2 regions of the Dehalobacter sp. DCM genome follow, and region 2 is predicted to be linked to the other one. Evidence: predicted binding sites of a transcription regulator. Region 2 holds the regulator's gene; the other holds the start of a gene.
The links. The regulator HrcA, encoded in region 2, represses chaperone genes, less so after heat shock. The targets are predictions, from matches to a motif close to TGTTAGCACTCNNNNNNNNNGAGTGCTAACA.
Positions count from the first base shown of each region.

Region 1: a site for HrcA is predicted at 7,664-7,694, ahead of groES (co-chaperone GroES). Genes of this name have one in related genera too.

Region 1 is NZ_CP092282.1:1,167,852-1,176,848, reverse strand. Features, by position in the region: gene LPY66_RS05635 (hypothetical protein) at 1-348, opposite strand, end outside; gene LPY66_RS05630 (hypothetical protein) at 332-493, shown strand; gene guaA (glutamine-hydrolyzing GMP synthase) at 673-2,205, opposite strand; gene hpt (hypoxanthine phosphoribosyltransferase) at 2,253-2,792, opposite strand; gene LPY66_RS05615 (hypothetical protein) at 2,992-3,660, opposite strand; gene galU (UTP--glucose-1-phosphate uridylyltransferase GalU) at 3,833-4,738, opposite strand; gene LPY66_RS05605 (DUF4332 domain-containing protein) at 4,860-5,126, opposite strand; gene groL (chaperonin GroEL) at 5,664-7,298, opposite strand; gene groES (co-chaperone GroES) at 7,338-7,622, opposite strand; gene LPY66_RS05590 (P-II family nitrogen regulator) at 7,922-8,257, opposite strand; gene mobA (molybdenum cofactor guanylyltransferase) at 8,244-8,894, opposite strand.
Region 2 is NZ_CP092282.1:3,998,523-4,007,519, forward strand. Features, by position in the region: gene dnaK (molecular chaperone DnaK) at 1-805, opposite strand, end outside; gene grpE (nucleotide exchange factor GrpE) at 888-1,451, opposite strand; gene hrcA (heat-inducible transcriptional repressor HrcA) at 1,472-2,521, opposite strand; gene hemW (radical SAM family heme chaperone HemW) at 2,717-3,922, opposite strand; gene lepA (translation elongation factor 4) at 3,956-5,761, opposite strand; gene LPY66_RS18745 (transposase) at 6,050-6,856, opposite strand; gene LPY66_RS18750 (TRAP transporter large permease) at 6,992-8,299, opposite strand; gene LPY66_RS18755 (TRAP transporter small permease) at 8,299-8,850, opposite strand; gene LPY66_RS18760 (TRAP transporter substrate-binding protein) at 8,871-8,997, opposite strand, start outside.

The DNA of each region.
Region 1 (8,997 bases), 1.7 Mb from region 2:
GATACTGCGAATTACAACTTTAAGCTTTTGCACCAATGGCTCTGCAACTTTCTCTCTATAGCTTTTTGCTGACATCAAAGGTCTTGGCTCCTGCAATTGGTATTCCGGGTCATTATCATAATGGCCGGCATTTTGGGCAATAAACCTTTCTTTGCTTTCCGCTGTTTGCAGCTGATCTTGAATATCCACCAGCCGAGAAAGGAAATTGTCAAGCTCTTCCTGCTTGCCGGAAATTGTTTCCTCAAGTGCAGCAACTTCTTTGACGCGCTGGACTTTTTTGTAGTCAACAACACTCAGGTGCTCTTCGTGAGTGCCAAGCTGTTCCCACTCAATGCCGTGGCGCTCCATTACCTCAGAATGGCAGCAACGCAAAAAAGACCTTGCCGACGGGATCATCAGCAAGGCCGAATATATGGAATGGAAACTAATCTGGCCGCAGACTTGCGACGAAGGCTTTATGAAAGAACCAACGAAAAAGTGGCGCAAAGTTTAAGTCGTTAGTAACCGCTAGTACAACATTCTTTAATTCTTTCACAATGACCCAATAGTAGGTCTGGGTGGCACAGTTCCAGCGCCGAGCGGAGCACGGATGCAGAGCGCGGCTTTTTGCGATTTCGCATAAAAAGCCCCAAGGGCCTTGATTTACTGAGGTTCTCGGGGCTGTTGTGTTTCTTATTCCCACTCAATCGTGCCGGGGGGTTTGCTGGTGATGTCATAGACGACACGGTTCACACCGTGGACTTCGTTAACCACCCGATTGGAGATGGTCTCCAGAAGTTCATACGGCAGTTTGGCCCAGTCTGCTGTCATCGCATCGTCGCTGGTGACAGCGCGAAGGATGATCGGATAGCCGTAGGTTCTTCCGTCTCCCATAACACCGACACTGCGGATTGAAGGCAGGACAGCAAAGTACTGCCATACTTCATGGTGAAGCCCTGCGTTAATTATTTCTTCCCGAATTATCGCGTCGGCATCACGTAAGAGCGACAATTTTTCTTCGGTAATCTCACCGATGATACGAATGGCTAATCCCGGCCCGGGGAATGGCTGGCGCCAGACTATTTCTTCCGGCAGCCCTAATTCACGTCCGACTTCACGCACTTCATCTTTAAAGAGCATGCGTAAGGGCTCAATCAGTTCAAACTGCATATCCTCCGGCAGGCCACCGACATTATGATGCGTCTTGATCGTCTCTGCCGTTTCCGTGCCGCTTTCGACGACATCGGGATAGAGAGTACCCTGTACCAAGTAATCGATTTGGCCTAATTTGCGGGCTTCGTCTTCAAATAGGCGGATAAATTCATTACCGATCCGTTTGCGTTTTTCTTCAGGCTCGGATATCCCTTTGACCTTGGCCATAAACCGTTCCGATGCATCAACAAAATCCAAATTTAAACGGAATTTATTGGTAAAGGTCTCTTTGACCTGTGCCGATTCGTTTTTACGCATAAAGCCATGGTCGACATAAATACACACCAATTGATCACCAATCGCCTTGTGCACGAGAACCGCAGCGACAGAAGAATCTACACCGCCGCTTAATGCACATAATACCTTTTTATTTCCGACCTTATTCTGAATCTCCGTGATTTGGGACTTGATAAACGATTCCATTGTCCAATTGCCATGACAACCGCAAATTTTGTAAAGGAAATTTTCAAGCATGGCTTGTCCTTCGGGTGTGTGTTTGACCTCGGGATGATATTGCACACCATAGAATTTCTTTTGGTGGCAGGCTATCGCTGCGACCGGTGTATTCGCCGTATGGGCAGCTCCTTCAAAGCCAGCAGGCAAAACGGTTACAGAATCGCCATGGCTCATCAGACACTGACGCGTTCCCTGAATTCCAGACCAGACGCCCTCATCGGTTTCAATGGTAATTTCGGTAATTCCGTATTCCCGGGCATCGGGCTTTTCCACACTGCCGCCCAGCTGTACCGTCATGAGCTGCATTCCATAACATATGCCCAGGATGGGTACACCTAATTCATAAATTGCAGGATCAATCAAAGGCGCTCCCTCTTGATTCACACTGGCAGGTCCACCCGAGAATATGATCCCCTTAGGAGCCATTTCTCTGATCTTATCAATTGGGGTCCTATATGAGATCATTTCTGAATATACTTTAGCTTCCCTCACCCGACGGGCAATCAGCTGATTATATTGTCCGCCGAAATCCAAAACTAATACTAGATCGCGTTCCATGCACACTATCCTCCATCTGCCTCTATTATTTGTTTAATGCGTTAAGCTTACTGCTCATATATTTCCGGTTTTAATACACCGATATACGGAAGATTTCTGTACAACTCGTTGTAATCGAGACCATAACCGACCGCAAATTCATTTGGGATGACAAATCCATTGTAATCCGGGTGAATGTCTACTTTTCTTCTCTCCGGTTTGTCTAAAAACGTAACAATTTTCAGGCTTAACGGTTGTCTGCCAAGCAGGTTTTCTTTCAGATATTGCAGTGTCAAGCCCGTATCCACGATGTCTTCTACAATGAGAACATGACAATCCTCAATACTGCGGTCCAAATCTTTCAATATCCGAACAGCTCCTGAAGAGTTCGTTGAACTCCCGTAACTGGACACAGCCATAAAGTCGTATCGTATCGGGATCCGTATCTGCCGAATCAAATCAGCCAAAAAAGGCACTGCTCCTTTAAAAATTCCAATGATCAGAAGATTCTTGTCCGCGTAATCATGCGTGATCTGTTCGCCAAGTTCAGCGACTCTTTTCTTAATTTGCTCCTCATTGACAAGGACTTTGGCGATCACTCTTTCCATTTTTATCACTCCATTATGATGATACCATTGCCATATTATATCATACATTTACTATCGATAGTAATCCAGCCCTTTTCCAGATAAATATGTATTTTTATCTGTGAACTGCAAGGGAAGAAGGCTGTGAACTTACGTTATCACAGCCTTCTTCCCTATAAAATATCAGTTATTTTTCACCGAGAATACGCTATTCGTTGTTTCATTCAGATCGACCCGGCGGTTGTATCGTTATTTTCCTGCCAATGTCATTGAACTCCAGAACCAATACCATCGGCTCTTCCGTTTCTTTATTTATTGCTTTGACTTCGGCTTTTATTATTGTTTTTGCACTTTTTGCAATAAAAAGCGTGTACTCAAAATCGGTCCATAGACTTTCCATCAATTGATTCTGAACACTCGGTTTTAGGGTACACACCCAGCATTTCTTACTGTTGACTACCTCTTCGCCTTTAAGCACCACCTCCCCGCATTCCTTTAACTGCAAGGTAGCCATTGGGTCAAGCTCCACCAGGAAAACTTTCTGAACAATCGTCACATCACTAAATTTCAACCATTTGCCGCTAAAGGGATCTTTGTTGTAAAGTACATTATTGACTTGGATCATTTCGACGTTACTTCCTGCCAACTGACCCTGGATCTGGATATTATCGCCGCTTTTGTAACCGGTGATCTGGGTCAGCAGGCGTTCTTTGCCATTGACGATTTGCTGCTGAGTCAAATGATAAGAAAACGAATTGGCTTTATTCAAATTCTCCAGCGCTTGACTCACTAACTGATCCGGGTCAGGCTGACGCAAAACGCCAATCAATACGCCAACGATCAGTATAATACAGACAACAATGGCCCCGATAATTATTTTTTTTCTCATACCCTTGCCTCCCGGCGGAGTTCTTAATTATTACTATGCCCGTCTCTGAAAAGGTATTACTGGAAAATTAATATAACTAAAACGACCCGTAGTTGCCCCGGGCCGGTATAGATAGAATATAAACGATATCAATATGGTGATGATCCATCGTCATGGTGATGATCCATCGTCTTTAAGATACTGCAGGATCATTCTTTTCTGTTGCTTGATGACGTTGTAAATAGAGTTCATCGAGGTACTTGGAGAATAAATCCCCCAGAATGGAACTTTCCAGCGCAAATTCCACTGTGGCCTTAAGGTAACCCAGTTTGTCACCCGCATCATAGCGCTTCCCTTCAAATAAGCAGGCGTAGATAGCTTCATCTCTGCTCTGAGCTTTTAAGGCATCCGTCAGCTGGATCTCTCCGCCAGCCTCGGCTGAAATCCCTTCCAGATAACCAAAAATAGAAGGATTTATGATATATCGGCCCATAATTGCCAAGCGTGATGGTGCCCTATCCGTCGCCGGCTTTTCCACTAGGTTTCTGACTTTTACAACATTCCCATGATGCTCAAGCGGATCAATAATGCCGTATTTGCTCACTTCGCTCTCAGCTACCTGCTGAACACCGATCACCGTCGCCTTTGTCTTAGATGCTAAATCAATCAGCTGCTTCGTGGCAGGAATCTGAGATTTGATTATATCATCACCAAGAAGTACTGCGAAAGGTTCTTTACCAATAAATGATTTGCCGCAGTGAATGGCATGCCCCAGACCCAGGGGTTCATTCTGTCGTATATAATGAATATTCGCCATATAAGATAAATTTTTGATCTTCTCCAGGATATCCAGCTTTCCTGTTTTCTCCAAATGAGCTTCAAGTTCCGGCGAACGATCATAATAATCAACGATAGGCCATTTGCCTCTGCCGGTAATGATCAGAATATCTTCAATACCGGATTCAATCGCTTCTTCAACAATGTATTGGATCGTGGGTTTATCAACGATTGGCAGCATCTCCTTGGGCAGGGCTTTGGTCGCAGGCAAAAACCGTGTCCCAAGCCCTGCCGCAGGAATGATCGCTTTAGTGATTTTCATGTTTTCTCCTCCTGGAAATATGGACTGTAACGCTAATCCTATATATATCATTCAGATATAAGAAAGTAAACATTTTTCTTTATTAATGAAGAGAATGCTGCCAGTCAGCGAATATATTGGCTCACCGGCAGCATCTCTGATAGTCAACACCTACGGCTTCCAGCAGTTCAGCATACTCGCCGCCGATTCCCTTAATTCTGGCCAGGTCCGCATGATTTGCCCATTTTAGAATCAGTTTTTCCGAAATTCCGGTTTTTTCCACCAATGCTGTTCTCCCCTTCTTAAGCGCACACGTTTCCAAAAAAACTTCCAACGTACTTATCCCTGCCGCTCTTAGCTTCATCTCATACGCTTCTCCTATCCCCTCAATCATATTTACCTTTGCCATAACAGATTGCCCTCCTCTTCCTTTATTGTGATTAATAGGTTAATATCCCATGACATCTTCTAATCAGGACATAAAACGATAACAAAAAAACTAAAACCGACTGTTGGCGGTCGGTTACGCTAATTGCTCTTAACAGGAAAAAGCGTTTAATACCCCCTTGTATTTATCGCTTAATCTGGAAAAATGTTCTATTATTCTCATTATAATATATAATTCAGACAGCATCAATGAATATTTTGATTATTCAATATTTACAGTGAATTCCTAATAATTTCATATTTATCGGTATTTTAAGAATGTGAAGAATTTTATTTCGCGTTAGCGACGGTTGTTTTCTAATCAGAGTAATTACGAAAAAGAAGCTCCTCAAAAGTTCCGGTGAACTAGTGAGAAGCTTCTCCTGAGGATTTATATCATTCCCCAATAAGGGGATTATTTTTTGCGCTGATCCTACTCCAATTCGCCCTAAGACTGCCTCAGGCCATTTTCAAGGGCATGGAAGCGCAGTTGTTCCTTGTGATCAAGGCCGCAGCGTTCTTACATCATGCCGCCCATGCCGCCCATGCCACCCATGCCGCCCATAGCAGCAGCAGGATTTTCTTTCTCTGGCAGATCGCAAACCAAGCATTCCGTGGTTAAGAGCATTGCGGAAATGGAAGCTGCATGCTGCAGCGCGGAACGGGTTACTTTTGCCGGATCAACAATACCGGCCGAAATCATATCTTCATAAACTTCGGTCATGGCGTTAAAGCCGATACCTCTGCCGCTGTTACGGACTTTTTCCACGACAACGGAGCCTTCAAGTCCGGCATTGTTGGCAATCTGTCTGACAGGCTCTTCCAATGCTTTGCGAATTATAGCCACACCGGTTTTTTGGTCACCGGAGACATCCAATCCTTCAAGGGCACTAAGTGCATCAAGATACGTGGTACCGCCGCCGGCAACGATGCCTTCTTCAACTGCAGCACGGGTAGCTGCCAGTGCATCTTCGATGCGCAGTTTCTTTTCTTTCATTTCAGTCTCGGTAGCTGCGCCGACTTGTATCACTGCTACACCGCCGGACAGTTTAGCCAGACGCTCCTGAAGTTTTTCTTTATCATAATCTGAGGTAGTTTCTTCGATTTGTTTCTTAATGGTTTCAACCCGGGCTTTAATTACCTGCAGGTCGCCGGTTCCGTCAACAATGGTTGTTTCTTCCTTCGTGACTTTAACCTGACGGCAGCGTCCGAGCATATCCAGCGTGGTATTTTCCAGCTTTAAGCCGAGATCTTCGGTAATAACCTGTCCGCCGGTAAGTACAGCGATATCTTCGAGCATCGCTTTACGGCGATCACCAAAGCCTGGCGCTTTGACACCAACAGCGGTAAAGGTACCGCGGAGTTTATTGACGATAAGAGTAGCCATTGCCTCGCCTTCCAAATCTTCAGCGATGATCAGAAGCGGTTTTCCGGATTGAACCACTTTTTCCAATACAGGCAGGATATCAGCAATCGCGCTGATCTTCTTGTCTGTGATCAAAATGAACGGATCATTCAAAACGGCTTCCATTTTCTCTGTGTCGGTAATCATATAGGCAGAAACGTAACCGCGATCAAACTGCATCCCTTCGACGACATCCAGTTCGGTAGTCATACCTTTAGCTTCTTCTACTGTGATGACCCCGTCTCTACCGACTTTTTCCATCGCTTCAGCAATGAGTGAACCAATGTTAGGGTCAGAAGCGGAAATGGAAGCAACCTGTGCAATCGCTTCTTTACTGTCAATGGTCTTGGCGTTGGCTTTAACATCGGCAACAATCGCTTCAACCGCTTTTTCAATACCGCGTTTAATTTCCATCGGATTAGCGCCTGCAGCAACATTCTTCAGGCCTTCACGAATAATAGCCTGAGCCAAAACAGTTGCTGTGGTTGTGCCGTCTCCTGCAACATCATTGGTTTTGGTTGCAACTTCTTTAACCAGCTGAGCGCCCATATTTTCAAACGGATCTTCAAGATCGATATCTTTGGCAATGGTCACACCATCATTGGTGATGAGCGGAGATCCAAACTTTTTATCCAGAACAACATTGCGTCCTTTAGGTCCTAATGTAACGCGGACAGCTTCCGCCAGCTTATTGACGCCACGCTCCATTGCATGGCGGGCATCTTCATTAAAAACAATCTGTTTAGCCACCTTTGTGTTCCTCCTTATATTTACACAATAAAAGTTTAACTAGTCAATGATGGCCTGGATATCCGATTCTCTCAGGATCAGATATTCTTCACCATCTGCCTTTATTTCTGTACCGGCATATTTAGAATAAATTACGCGATCGCCGACTTTAACTTCCATCGGAATTCTTTCGCCCTTTTCAACTTTGCCGGGTCCCACGGCAATGATTTCACCTTCCTGAGGTTTTTCCTTTGCAGTGTCGGGCATGATGATCCCGCTTTTTGTTTTTTCTTCAGCTTGGATAGCCTTAATGATTACTCTGTCGGCTAATGGTTTTAGGTTCATAAATGATTTCCCTCCTTGAAATCTATTAATAAGCTTTATATTGTTAGCACTCATTTAAGATGAGTGCTAATACCTAGGTATAATAATATGCAAGGATAGAAAGTAATGCAACTCTATCCAAGCATGATTACAACGGATTATGATTGGTTTACTTTATTTTTCTTAATTTCTCGCTCAAATACTATATAGTTAACATTATGTATTTTCTGGAAGAAAATCATTGTCTCTCCATGAAAACCAACTATAGAATAACCGATTTTTTCCTTATTTATGCATCAGTTATCACCGCATAAGGCATTTTAATCCAGAAATATCTCCCCTGTGCGGATCCGCATGAAATCTTCCACCGGCGTGACCCAAAGTACGCCATCCCCATGAGCGCCGGTATGGGCGTTTTGGCGAATAGCTTCTTGAACTTTTTCACTGTCTTCATCGTCGACGATGACTTCGAGCTTGACTTTAGGCAGCAGTCGCACCGAAATCTCCGTTCCACGATATACCTCGGTAATATTGCCTTTCTGCCGCCCCCATCCAAGCACCTGCGATACGGTGATCCCACTGATCCCGATATTACCGAGAGCTTTTTCAACCTGATCGAGCTTATTACCGCGGATCACTGCTTCAATTTTTTTCATTTCGGGATACCTCTCTCATTAATTTTTCATTGATGCGATCCCATTCCAGAGGCGTATTAACATTAAGAAAACTTTGTTCAATTAATTCTCTAGTAGGATTTCCCGCTAATAGTTCAGAGACTCGGGGCGTTTTTGTTCGGCATCCCTTGGGAAGGTCCAACAAACTAAGCTGATCCTCCTGCAGATGTTTTTCTGCCACAGGCAGGATACTTTGATGATAAAAGGCATGCAAGGGATGCAATCGGTCCCAAACATAGGGATAGATCAACTGATAGTCTTCAATCTGACTGTAAATATAGGCGATGGCTTGTCTATTGAGCAAAGGCATATCACAGGCTGCCATAAAAATATACTCGTATTTGGCCAGTGGCAAGATGGAACACAAGCCTGCCAGGGGGCCTTTATTTTTAATTCTGTCCGCAATGACTTGGTACTGTTTTGTATACCCTTCGTATTGATCGGTCTCTCTGCAACTGATGATAACTTCGTTGCAGATACTTCCCATAACTTCAAGATTTCTTTCCAATAACGGCTTTCCCGCTATTTCCAAAAACGCTTTGTTCCGACCCATACGCCTACTCTCCCCGCCAACAAGGAGCACCCCGGTAATATCCAGCTTCTTATGTTCCACGTGCATCTTCCTTCAATAAAATCCATGTCAATATATTATTCTCGTAACCATTAATAATTTAACATATCTGGAAAATATGTAAAGGGAAAACTGTGAATAAAAAAAACAG
Region 2 (8,997 bases):
TATCGAGATGGAGCGGTCCTTCCGCAGACATGGTGATAAACGGTAGGTTGATGTTGGTCTGGGTGACGCCGGATAACTCAATTTTTGCTTTTTCAGCCGCTTCTTTCAAACGCTGCAAGGCCATGCGGTCTTTAGCCAGATCGACTCCCTGGCTCTTTTTAAATTCCGAGACGATATGGTCCATTAACCGTTGGTCAAAGTCATCGCCGCCCAGGAGGTTATTTCCGTTAGTCGCTTTCACTTCGACCATCCCCTGGCTCAGTTCCAGGATCGAAACGTCAAATGTTCCGCCGCCCAGGTCATAGACCAGGACTGTCTGATCATGCTCTTTATCCAATCCATAGGCCAGCGCGGCCGCAGTCGGTTCGTTGATGATTCGAAGAACTTCGAGACCGGCAATGGTACCCGCATCTTTTGTAGCCTGCCGCTGGGCATCCGTAAAATAAGCCGGGACGGTGATAACCGCCTGCGTAACGGAAGAACCTAAATAGGCTTCAGCATCTGATTTTAATTTTTGCAGGATCATCGCCGAGACTTCCTGTGGTGTATACGCTTTATCCAAAAGAGTCACTTTATAGTCCGACCCCATATGTCTCTTAATTGAACTGACGGTATTGTCGGGATTGGAGACAGCCTGGCGTTTCGCTACTTGACCGACTAATTTTTCTCCGGTTTTTGAAAATCCGACGACGGACGGTGTAATGCGCGCGCCTTCAGGATTTGGAATAACTACTGGTTCGCCGCCCTCGAGAACAGCTACGCATGAATTAGTGGTTCCTAAGTCGATACCGATTACTTTTCCCATGATATATTTCCTCCTTAACACGTTAACATTCGTTTTATTTCCTGGTTTGTGTAAAACTCTTGTTCAGAAGTTATTGTATCCTTTAACCGGATACCTTCACTCTGCTGGGCCGGATGACCTTCTCCTTGAGGTAATATCCCCTTTGGAGCTCTTCGAGAATCATGTTTTCAGGCTGGTCCGAATCTTCCCGAAGCAGTGCTTCATGAAGGTAAGGATCAAATTCCTTGCCTACGGACGGGATGGCTTTCAGTCCTTCATCCTCCAGAACTTTCAGGAACATCCTTTCAATCATTTCCACACCCTGGGACAGGGCTTCAAAATCACTGTTTTTTCTGCTCGAGACAATCGCTCGCTCAAAATTATCCAGTACCGGAAGTAACGCTAAAATCAAGCGTTCCGACGCATACTTGGCTGTTTCTTCCTTTTCCTTCTGCGTCCGTTTGCGGAAATTGTCAAATTCCGCCATCAGTCTCTGCAGCTGGGAATAATAATCCTCCGCTTTGGCCTTCTGCTCCTCTATTTCTTCCCGCAGATGCTGCAGATGATCCGCCGGATCCTCCGCCGGGCATTCGGTACATGGTTGATCCATTTCGTTGACGTTATTCTCTTTTTGTGTGCTAACAGCCTCTTTTTTTTCTTTACCCACGCTGTCGCCTCCCTTCATTGTTATCTCCGGGGCTTTCGGTGTCTTTCAGTCAGAAGCTCCGTCAAACTTTTCGTCATATAATCGACGATAGTAATCGCTTTGCCGTAATCCATACGCGTTGGCCCAAGAACCCCGACGGAACCAATCTGTTTCCCATTAATCTGGTACGTTGCGGAAATGACGCTGCAATTTTTGAAAACCTGATCAGCGTTTTCAGCTCCAATCATCACATTAACACCTTGATGATCCGGCTTAATCAGTTCCTTCAATTTATTATTCTCATTAAATACGGCAAATAGGTTTCTTACTTTATCGATATCCCTGAATTCGGGCTGATCAAGCATATTCAAAGTTCCACCGAGATAAATGCGTTCTTCACCCGCACCCTCATTATCGTCAAACATCCTTTCCAGAATTCCCATCATACCATCGATGATTCGGCGTTTACGTGACAATTCACCGTAAATTTCTTCGATAAGGCCCTTTTTCATGTCCTGAACACGCGTCCCGCTCATCTTCTGGTTAAAGATGTTGGCCAAAAGTTGTAGTTCCTCGGGCGTAGTATCCGTCCCGATATCCACAATATTGTTTTCCACTGTTCCATTTTCTTTGACGGTAACCATAATGGCCTTGCCCTGCTCGTAAGGTAGAAAATACATGTTCTTCAGAACACTGCTCCTGCTTTTCGGGCCAAGCACGATGCTGGTTAAATTGGTAATCTGAGAAATCAGTTTCCCTGTATAGGTGATCACTTCCTGAACTTCACTCAGACGGCTTGTCATTTCCTGATTAATCGATTTTTGCTCTTCCTTATTGAGGATGAGCGGATCCATTAGGTAATCGACGTAATAGCGATACCCGGAGTCGGATGGCACCCTTCCCGCAGAGGTGTGTGGCTGCTCGATTAGCCCCATCTCTTCCAGATCGGCCATTTCATTGCGAATTGTTGCCGGGGAAACCCCTAATTCAAACTTTTTGGAAATGGTTCTGGAACCAACCGGTTCCGCGGTGGCAATATAGTCTTGCACGATCGCTTTTAATATTTTGTGTTTGCGTTCATCCATTTCCATTGGTGTGCCACCCCCGTCTTGTTTGTTAGCACTCTATCGAGGTGAGTGCTAATCATCTGAACATAATTTAGCATGACGGTAAAATATTGTCAAGAGGAATCCATGCTTTATATGAATGAATAATATTAAAAGTCGTTTAGAATACATCAATAATAAGATGTCCCATCCAAAATGCTCTCATTCAATTCGGGCTGATTAGCGAATAAAATCTACCAGAATGCCATTCAGCACAAAGAAATAAGCCGGGTCGATCATTAATCTGCCGTCGTTTATTAATAGAATTTTCTTATTCAGATAGTCTTGAAGTTTTTGACCATATACGTCGTTAACTTCCGCCCCAAACTTATCAGCAAATCCGCGGAGATCAATGCCCGCTGTTGTTCGCAGGCCCAGCATCATATATTCTGAAATACGCTGATCTTTGGTCAGAATTTCCGTCGCTGAATCATCCCACGGACGATTTCCAGCAGAGAGATGTTTTCTATAGTCAGTAATGTCCTCCATATTCTTACTGCGGACATCATTGACACACGATACAGCCCCGGGGCCGAGTCCAGTATAATCCTCGCTTCGCCAATACGTCAAATTGTGGCGACACTCAAAACCCGGCTTTGCAAAATTTGAGACTTCATAATGGATATACCCGTTGCTCTGAAGATAGCCGACCGCCCATTGATACATATCAGCGTCACTATCGTCGTCCGGAATGGTAATTTTGCCGGATGTATAATCATGATCCAAAGGGGTCCCTTCCTCGACGGTGAGCGCGTAGAGCGAAAGATGCTCTGGATTAAGGGCGACAGCCTGCTTTAGGCTATCCTGCCAGTTACGCATCCGCTGGCCGGGAAGGCCAAACATCAGATCCATGTTCAAATTATCAAATCCCGCTTTTCGGATCAGTTCAACACTGTTATATATATCCTTAACAGAGTGTATCCTACCAATGGTTTTAAGGATGTGATCATCAAAACTTTGCACCCCGACAGAAATGCGGTTGATGTCATAACCGCGCAATACAGAGAGCTTCTCCGGATCAATGGTACCGGGATTACTCTCTATGGTCTTTTCAGTGTCTTTGTCTGGGGCATAGCCATTTTCTTGCGAGCACGAACTCGAAAAACGATAACCCGTGTGCAGAAGGTTAAGGAGGCGTTCCAGATCGTGTATAGCCAGCGCAGTTGGTGTTCCTCCCCCGATAAAAAGAGAAGAAACCCCTTGCGCAGGGGCTTCATTTTCGCATAAAGCAATTTCCCGTTCCAGTCCATCCAGGTAGGAAGAGATGATTCCCGATCCGCTGTTTGCTCCTTGCAATTCCATTTTATTAAGAGGCACCGAAAAAAAAGCGCAGTAATCACATTTATTTATACAGAATGGGACATGAACATATAGAGAAGTTCTCATTTATCGTCACCCGATATAATTAATCAAAAAACCTTAATCATCCATCTTAAGAACGGCCATAAACGCATCCTGAGGAATCTCCACATTGCCAACCTGTTTCATCCGTTTTTTGCCTTCTTTTTGCTTTTCCAGAAGTTTTCGTTTACGGGAAATATCTCCGCCATAGCATTTTGCCAGAACATCTTTGCGCATAGCACGAATGTTTTCTCTGGCAATGACTTTAGCGCCAATCACAGCCTGGACAGGAATTTCAAACATTTGCCTCGGGATTAGTCCCCGCAGTTTTTCCACCAGTTTGCGGCCGCGGGTGTAGGCTTTATCCCGATGCACGATGAAGGAGAGAGCATCGACGATTTCTCCGTTCAACATAATATCCAGCTTAACAAGGTTTGCTTCCTTATAGTCAATCAGTTCGTAGTCTAACGAAGCATACCCTTTCGTCCGGGATTTAAGCTGATCAAAATAGTCGTAAACAATCTCGCTCAAGGGCAGTTCATAATAAAGGCTGACTCTGGAAGCCGTGATATAGTCCATATTGAGGAATGTACCCCTTTTTTCCTGATTAAGCTCCATGATCGTACCAACATATTCCGAAGGGACCATAATCGTCGCCTTGACCATCGGTTCCTCGATGGATACAATTTTCCCCTCCGGCGGAAGCAATGCGGGATTGTCAATCATGATCTGTTCCTGAGCTGTTGTATTCACCTTATAGACAACACTGGGTGCAGTCGTAATAATACTTAAGCCAAATTCCCTTTCCAGCCTCTCCTGGATGATTTCCATATGGAGCAAACCCAGGAAGCCGCAACGGAAACCAAAGCCCAGCGCGGCGGATGTTTCATTTTCATACATCAGGCTCGCGTCGTTGAGCTGAAGCTTTTCCAACGCATCTTTAAGCCGGTCATAATCCGAGGTTTCCACCGGATAGAGACCACAGAATACCATGGATACCGCTTTACGGTACCCCGGAAGCGGTTCGGCTGCGGGGTGGTCATTATCTGTGACGGTATCGCCAACACGGGTATCTCCAACGTTTTTAATGCTGCCGGCAATATAACCGACCTGGCCGGCCCGGAGTTCATCGACGATAGTCATTCCCGGTGTAAATACACCGACTTCGGTGATCTCAAACGTTTTGCCGGTGGACATCATTTTAATATTAGTCCCTTTGCTTACAATGCCGTCAAACAAACGGATATACGGAATAGCCCCTTTATAGGAATCAAATTTCGAATCAAAAATAAGCGCCTTCATGGGCTTCTCGTCATCCCCCTGGGGCGGTGGGATCCGGTTGACAATTGCCTCCAGGATCTCTTCCACGCCGATGCCGCTTTTTGCCGATGCCAGAATGGCGTCGCTGGCGTCTAACCCAATAACATCCTCGATTTCCTGCTTCACTCTCTCGGGCTCAGCACTGGGCAGATCGATTTTATTGATGACCGGAATGATTTCCAAGTCATTTTCTAAAGCCAGGTACACATTGGCCAAGGTTTGTGCTTCGATTCCTTGGGCAGCATCCACCACAAGCAGAGCGCCTTCACACGCTGCCAAGCTGCGGGATACCTCATAGGAAAAGTCAACATGCCCGGGAGTATCAATCAGATTGAGTTCATAGACCTCACCATCTTTAGCTTTGTAACGCAAGCGGACGGCCTGCAGTTTGATGGTAATTCCGCGTTCGCGTTCCAGATCCATCGAATCCAGAACCTGTTCTTTCAGCTCCCGGGTCGACAAGGTCCCGGTATATTCAATTAAACGATCAGCCAAGGTCGACTTGCCGTGGTCGATATGCGCGATTATAGAAAAATTGCGTATTCTGGATGAAGCTGTTGCCATCGGATATTCTCTCCCCCAAATAATGAGTACCAGCAAATAATTATAACAAATTACCATAGATGAACGCAAGGCAGGGGACAAAAGGGACGCAGGGGACAAAAGGGACGTAGGCTTTTGTCCCCTGCTATGTCCGCCTGGAGTCCATTCCAGTACCGTGTGTTAAACATAGCATGAAAAAAGGCAACCGAGACGCGGTTACCTAACAAATTCGAACCATATTTTTGTCTAACTTTTTGGGGTCATTCTTTTTTCCTATCTGTCTGCGTTTCTTAATCGAATTCTGTTTATCTAGTTACCGACTATACTATGTAGTTTTTTTTCATACCGATGCGCGTCTGTTTGCCTAACCGCCTTTTCGATGATTTTTTTACCGATTCCCAAAACTCTCCCTAACTGGCGGATACTTACTTGCGTGTCATTATATATTTCATTTATTTGCGTATTTCTTTCTTCTTTAGTCAATAACTTTGTTGAATCCATGATCGAATACTTTTCTCTAATTATTTTTCTGATTTCATCGTCTGAAAAGCGCGACGAGAAATCGTAGTCAAGATATCTATCATCTTGGCGTTGGTTCATATATGCCGTATAATCTTTGGGCGTTAGAAAGTAATCCATAATCAATTTTGAAGCAATGGCATAATTCGTGTTACTGAATGCCGTTAAATAATCCTGATAACTGCTCCATTTATATTCACCTGCATGACTAACAATTCCAGCTTTAACCGGATTTTGGATGATATACCGTGCGACACTTAAAAGATAACTCTCCGATTCAACAATTTCACTGCAGTACCTGTTATAAAACAGGTGACCCCTTCTGTCGTACTTTTCGTTATGCCAAATAGCATAACCTGAGGCCAACCGTTGGATACTTTTCCCTACATCTTCATTTTCTTTTATTAATAAATGGACATGGTTATCCATCAGGCAGTAAACAAGGATTTCAAAATTATCTTTATCCTTTGCCCGCCAAAGCTGTTCAAGGAATTTTTGGCGATCTTGATCGTCTAAAAAAATATCGCGGTCATCGATACCTTTTAGAACGACATGATATATTCCCGTACTGCTTCTTTCTCTGGCTTGTCGCGGCATATTAATGGCACCCCCAGATATCTTACCATTAATTTACATATATCAGCAATATTTTTTTATGATCAATTGATTTCTTTATAGCAGAATCAGAAAAGGAGACAAAAGCCTACGTCCCTTTTGTCCCCCTTTGTCCCCTTACATGAGCAGCTGTGGCAGAAAAGTGGCGATACTTGGAAAAGCTAGCAGTATGATTAAGCACACGGCAATGGCAAATAGAAACGGCCATATTCCTTTAAAGATGGTTTCCAACGGTACGTCGGTAACGATCCCTTTAATAACATACACATTCATACCAACCGGAGGGGTTATCACCCCCATAGCGACGACCAAAACGACTACAACACCGAACCAGATAGGATCGTATCCCAAAGTCCCAACCACCACCGGAAAAAAGATCGGTATTGTCAGCATGACCAAGGCCAGGGCATCAATAAAGCAGCCGAGTATCAAATAGATAATAAGGATCATACCCATAACAATAAAGGGTGGCATTGCCATACCGCCAACCCAATTGGCCAGCTCAAATGGCACCCTGCTAATTGCCATAAAGCGTCCAAAGATGATTGCTCCGGCGATAACCAGCATAATCATCGCGGTTGTCCGTGTCGTATCCATCAGCGATTTCTTAAAGTTTTCCCAGCTGATCCTTCTTTCTAACAAGCTGATGAGAAGTACCCCGCCTGCACCAACCGCACCGGCCTCCGTCGGTGTGAACCATCCCGCAAAAAGGCCGCCGACAGAAAGGAGAAAAATAGCCAGAGCTTCTGCCAATCCGCCTTTAAGCGCCCCTATTCTTTCTTTCCAACCCGATTTAGGACCCGCCGGCCCTAATCCGGGATTACGCTTCGTAATGACATAAATTACGCCCATATAAAGAAACATCAGCAAAATACCCGGTAGTATCCCTGCCATAAACAACGCGCCGACAGACTGTTCGGTTGACGTACCATATAGGATAAAGATAACACTCGGCGGAATCATGACTCCCAAAACGCCCCCGGCGGCTATACTGGCCGTAGACAGCGATCGGTCATAATGATACTTATCCATCTCCGGCATGGCGATGGCGGCCATTGTGGCGGCGGTCGCCGTATTGGAACCGCAAATCGCCCCAAAAATGGCGCAGGCTGCTTGGGTTGCTATTGCCAGACCACCAGGCAGATGCCCCATCAGCCTGTAGGCAAAAATATAAAGACTGGTGCCGATCCCCGAATAATAGGCTAGAAATCCCATCCAGACGAACATAGCGATTACACTTAATGAATAAGACGTAAAGGTATTATATATCTCCTTTGCTGCCATCCCAAATGCAGCCGGTACCGAAGTCAGCGCACCGAAGCCGACAAAACCGACAAGGGCCATCGCGAAGGCAATGGGCATGCGCAGAATCAACAATCCAAAGAAGGCGCCTATTCCGATTAATCCAATTAGAAATTCATTCATTACTTGCTCCCCTGCTGACTGATTGGCTGTTTTACTTGCTTACGCGCTTCTTTACTGACCTGTTCTCTGCCAACAACCTGGAGCAAAGATACTAAAAACTTATACAACAATACGATACATAGTCCAACCATGCCGGCTGCGACTAAATAGATGAAAGGATAGACGGGAATTTCAACAGATGGTGAAACTAGTCCTTTTATCTTCATAGCGTACGCAAATTTTCCAAGATACCAGGCGACAGCAGCCCAAAATACAATAGAAACGCCATTTATAACCATATTGATAGTGGATTGGACACGTTGCGGAAAGCGCCTGACAAAATAATCGACAGCAATATGACTATCCTGCAAGGCACAATACCCTAAGGCGAAACATATGCCTAAGGCTGTAAAAAAGCCGACCAGTTCATACGTGCCTAATATCGGGTGGTTAAAAACCACCCGCATGATAATATTTCCGACAATTAATAGCATAACGAACATAATACATAGTCCCGCTATTTTGTCTAAGAAAGCACTAGCGTTTGTTACAAGGCCAGTAAGTTTCTTCACCGAAATTACCTCCCTGAGCATCACTTGTATTCTTCATTATATTGATCTGCCAGTCTTTTTACCATATCCAGAATCTCCTGACCGGATTGTCCTTGTTCGTTCATTTTCGCGACATATTGATCCTGAATCGGTTGGACAAGACCAATC